Regions from separate parts of the Streptomyces sp. NPDC049954 genome, predicted to be linked through region 2. Evidence: riboswitches for the same ligand, from Rfam matches in the RefSeq annotation. Region 2 holds a riboswitch; the other holds the start of a gene.
What was found. Region 2 has a riboswitch for cobalamin ahead of AB0J21_RS12235 (cobalamin biosynthesis protein). Riboswitches for the same ligand answer to the same signal wherever they lie in the genome.
Positions count from the first base shown of each region.

Region 1: it holds a riboswitch for cobalamin, as region 2 does, so the genes downstream of both, AB0J21_RS26110 (ribonucleoside-diphosphate reductase subunit alpha) here and AB0J21_RS12235 (cobalamin biosynthesis protein) in region 2, are expected to answer to the same signal.

Region 1 covers NZ_JBFALS010000012.1:185,092-187,256, reverse strand. The annotation lists gene AB0J21_RS26110 (ribonucleoside-diphosphate reductase subunit alpha) at 1-1,227, opposite strand, end outside; cobalamin riboswitch at 1,362-1,495, opposite strand; gene mctP (monocarboxylate uptake permease MctP) at 1,840-2,165, opposite strand, start outside.
Region 2 covers NZ_JBFALS010000005.1:52,445-54,609, forward strand. The annotation lists gene AB0J21_RS12225 (inorganic phosphate transporter) at 1-355, shown strand, start outside; gene AB0J21_RS12230 (hypothetical protein) at 393-665, shown strand; cobalamin riboswitch at 858-1,002, shown strand; gene AB0J21_RS12235 (cobalamin biosynthesis protein) at 1,117-2,070, shown strand; gene AB0J21_RS12240 (cobyric acid synthase) at 2,067-2,165, shown strand, end outside.

The DNA.
Region 1 (2,165 bases), on a different contig from region 2:
GGTGATCCAGCCCTGGCCGGTCTGCGCGAGGGTGCGCATCATGCGCCCGTACAGTTCGCGGGCCGGCAGCGTCCTGCGCGCCAGACCGGCCGCCTCCGCCCCGCGGTACGCGGTCTCGAACTCCTCGCCCCACAGGTCCGTCAGCTCGGGGACGTCGGCCGGGGAGAACAGCGACCACTCGGCGTCCTCGGCGACCCGGCGCATGAACTCGTCCGGGATCCAGTGCGCGAGGTTGAGGTGGTGGGTGCGGCGCTGGTCCTCACCCGTGTTGTCGCGCAGCTCCAGGAACTCCTCGATGTCGGAGTGCCAGGTCTCCAGGTAGACCGCGGCGGCGCCCTTGCGCCGGCCGCCCTGGTTGACCGCCGCGACCGAGGAGTCCAGCGTCTTCAGGAACGGCACGATGCCGTTCGAGTGCCCGTTGGTGCCCCGGATCAGCGAACCGCGGCTGCGGATACGGGAGTACGCGATGCCGATGCCGCCCGCGTGCTTGGACAGCCGGGCCACCTGGAGGTAGCGCTCGTAGATCGAGTCCAGCTCGTCCTTCGGCGAGTCCAGCAGGTAGCACGAGGACATCTGCGGGTGCTGCGTACCGGAGTTGAAGAGCGTGGGGGAGGAGGGCAGGTAGTCGAGGCGGCTCATCAGGCGGTACAGCGAGGCCACCTCGTCCACGGCCGCCGCCGACTCGTCCGCCGCCAGGCCCGAGGCCACTCGCAGCATGAAGAACTGCGGGGTCTCGATCACCTTGCGGGTCAGGGGGTGGCGCAGCAGGTAGCGGCTGTAGAGGGTGCGCAGCCCGAAGTAGCCGAAGCGGTCGTCGCCCTCCAGGTCGATCAGCGCGTTCAGCCGCTCGGCGTGCAGCTCGGTGAACCGCGCCGTGCTGTCACCGATCAGGCCCTCGCGGTGGCCGACGGCGACCGACTCGGCGTAGGTGTACGAGCCCTGGCTCCGGGCCTCCTCGGTGATGCCGAGGGTCAGCAGCCGGGCGGCGAGCCGCGAGTAGGCGGGGTCCTCCGAGATGAGACCGGCGGCGGCCTCGGTCGCCAGTTCGCGCAGCTCCGCCTCGTCGGCGTGGGCGCTGCGGCCGCGCAGGGCGGCGGCGGCGACCCGGCCGGGGTCGGTGTCGGGGAGATCGGCGGTGAGATTCGTCAGGGTCCGCAACAAGGCGGTTCCCGGAAGATCCTGCTCGGCCGTGACCGCTGAAGCGGGATCTGCTGGCGCGATGGTCACTGTGTGGCTCTCCCTCGCTCGGCTGTGGACCGGCGGGGGGCAGCGGGGAGCGGCGCACGGGCCCGGGCAGGGCGGGGCGACACATCCACCGGCCCACTCCGCGAGGCCCGGACGTCTGGGCGCCAGGGCCGGTCGGCCCTTGGCGCGCTGTCGGCAGGTCCTCGGACTCGGGCGTGCAAAAGGCGCACCACACACCGTTGCGGGACAGTTCCGGATTCGCACCGGATTTCCCTGCGGCGACAGCGAGACTGAGCATACATGTGGGGTGGGTGGGCTGAGAGAGACCCCAGATGTTGTGTCGGGAGGCGTGAAGGTCACGTACCGGCCAAGCGTTGTGGAGTGCCGACAAGGGGGCGTTCCCCGGCCCGCGCAGCGGCCCGACCCGAGGTGCCCGCGCGGTGTGCGGGCTCCACAAGCGGCCCCCGCCGGGGCCCCCGAAAACTGATTCCGCCGGGACGGCCCGTCCCGGCCCGGCGGCCTGAGCGAACGCCGGACGGGCCCGGAGGAGGAACCGTTCGCTCCTCTTCCGGGCCCGTCCGGCCGGGGGTCGGTGACCTGTCGCGGTTCGTTGCGCCGGGACCGGTGACCTGTTCCGGTTCGTTGCGCCGGGGGTCAGTGGCCGGCCGGCGCTCCCGCCGTCGCGGGCGGCAGTTCCTCCTGCACGCCCGGGTCGCCCGCGTCCACGACGTAGTCCGAGGGAACCGTCTCGTCGATGCCGTCCGGGGCCTTCAGGGCCCGCAGGACGACCGTGAGGACCAGCGTGACGACCAGGTTCAGCACGATGGCCGTCACGCCGATGTAGCCGATCTGGCCGAGCCCGGGAATCTCCTTCGAGGAGCCCCCGAAGTGGTCCTGGGTGGGGCTGGCCACGGTCCAGGCCGCCCACGTCCCGTACGCCATGCCGACCGCCCAGCCCGCGAGCAGCGCCCAGCGGTGGA
Region 2 (2,165 bases):
GCCGGCCGCCGCCGTCGTCGGCGCGGGCGCGGAGTTCCTGACCCGCCAGGGCGCCTGGGGGGTCGCGCTGACCGCGGCCCTGCTGATCGCGGCCGGCGGCTACATCTGGATGCTGTCGCGCCGCAAGCCGGTCAGCCACCACGACGTGGGCGCGGGAACCCCCGCTGCCGCCGCCGGGACCTCCGGGGTGGTCACCCAGGCCGTGGCCGCCGTGACCCCGCCGCCGGCCGGCGCCCTGAGCGTCCCGGTGCAGCCGACGGCGGCCGGGGCCCCCGACACCCTGACCGCGACCATCGACGCCCCCGTCCCGCTCGCCGACCGCCCCACCGAGCGCGCCGGATCGGGCGCGGCCTGAGCCCGCTTCGGCGGACCGGCCAGAAAGGACCTCGCACATGAACATCGACTGGGCCGCGCTCGGTTCCGTCTTCGGCGTGAGCCTCGGGATCACCGTGGCGCTGGTGGGCGCGTTCGCGCTCGGCATCGCGGGCCTCTCGCGCGCCTCGCAGACCAGGCGCGCGACGGCCACCGGCACGGCTCCCGCCGCGGCGGCGCCCGCGGGCGGGACGGGCGGTGGCGCGCCGGCTCTCCTGCGCACCGGTGCCTTCGCGTGCTTCGCGCTGTGCCTGGCGGCCGTCGCGTACGGGATCTACGTCATCGTCGCCTGAGCCAGGCACGAGCCCTCGGCGCGGAGGGCGAGGGAGGGGCGGGCGGCCGTGCGGGCCGTCCGCCCCTCCGGCGTCCGCGGTCCCGGCGCCGCACCCCGTCGCCGCACCCCGGCGCCGTTTCGCTGCGGCGCAGGTCGGAGGCGGTGTGGGTCTCGGCACATGTCCGATTTTGACGTCAAGTGACAGTTGACGGGTGTTCTCCGGGCGTGGTGGACTGCCGGGGCCCCTTCGGCAGCAGCAGAGGAAGCCCGGTGCGAATCCGGCGCGGTCCCGCCACTGTGAGCGCAGAGCACGTCTCTTCGTGAGTCAGGAACTCTCGCTGCCGGACTCCTTCGAACCAGGGCGCGGACCCTGAGTGAGGACACCCGCATGTTCGGCAGCCGCCGTCCCGCTCCGCCCGGAGCCTTCCGTCTCCCGTCCACCGCACGAGGTGTGACGGCGGACTGACGCCATGCGTGCCGAACGTGTTCTCACGGCCGGCGCCACCGCCGGTCTGCTCGGCGACCTGCTCCTCGGTGATCCCCGGCGCGGCCATCCGGTCGCGCTGTTCGGGCGTGCGGCCTCGGCCGCGGAGCGGGTCCTGTGGCGCGACCACCGGGGCGCCGGAGCCGTCCACACCGCGCTGTGCGCCGGAGGTGCGACCGCCCTCGGGGCGCTCGCCGCGCGCTCCGTACGCCACTGTCCCGCCGTCTCCTTCGCCCTGACCGCCGCCGCGACCTGGGCCGTCGTGGGCGGCACCTCGCTGGGCCGGGAGGCCCGCGCGATCGGTGCCGCTCTCGCGGCCGGCGAGGTGGAGAGGGCGCGGGCGCGCCTGCCGCACCTGTGCGGACGCGATCCGCGGTCCCTCGACGCGGACGGGATCGCGCGCGCCGTCGTGGAGTCCGTCGCCGAGAACACCTCCGACGCCGTGGTCGGCGCCCTGGTGTGGGGCGCGGCGGCCGGGGTGCCGGGGCTGCTGGGTTTCCGCGCGGTCAACACGCTGGACGCGATGGTGGGTCACCGCTCCCCGCGCCACCGCCGTTTCGGCTGGTCGGCGGCGCGTCTTGACGATGTCGTCGGCTGGCCGGGGGCGCGGCTGACGGCGGGCCTCGCGGCCTTGTCGGGCGGCCGGCCGCGCGCCGCGCTCACCGCCGTACGCGAGGACGCGCACCGCCACCCGAGCCCCAACGCGGGCCCGGTGGAGGCCGCGTTCGCGGGGGCGCTCGGCGTGCGGCTGGGCGGGACCCTCGCGTACGGCGGGCGGGTCGAGCACCGGCCGGTGCTGAACGGGAGGGGGCGGCCGGTCGCGGTCGCCGACATCGAGCGCGCCGTACGGCTGTCGCGGCGGGTCACCTGGCTGTCCCTGGCGGCCTGCGCCGCGGCGCGTACCGGCTGGGCGGCGCTGCGGCGCGGGAGGTCACTGTGAGGGGCGGCGGGCTGCTGGTCGCGGGGACCACCTCGGACGCGGGCAAGAGCGTCGTGACCGCCGGGATCTGCCGGTGGCTGGTACGTCAGGGCGTG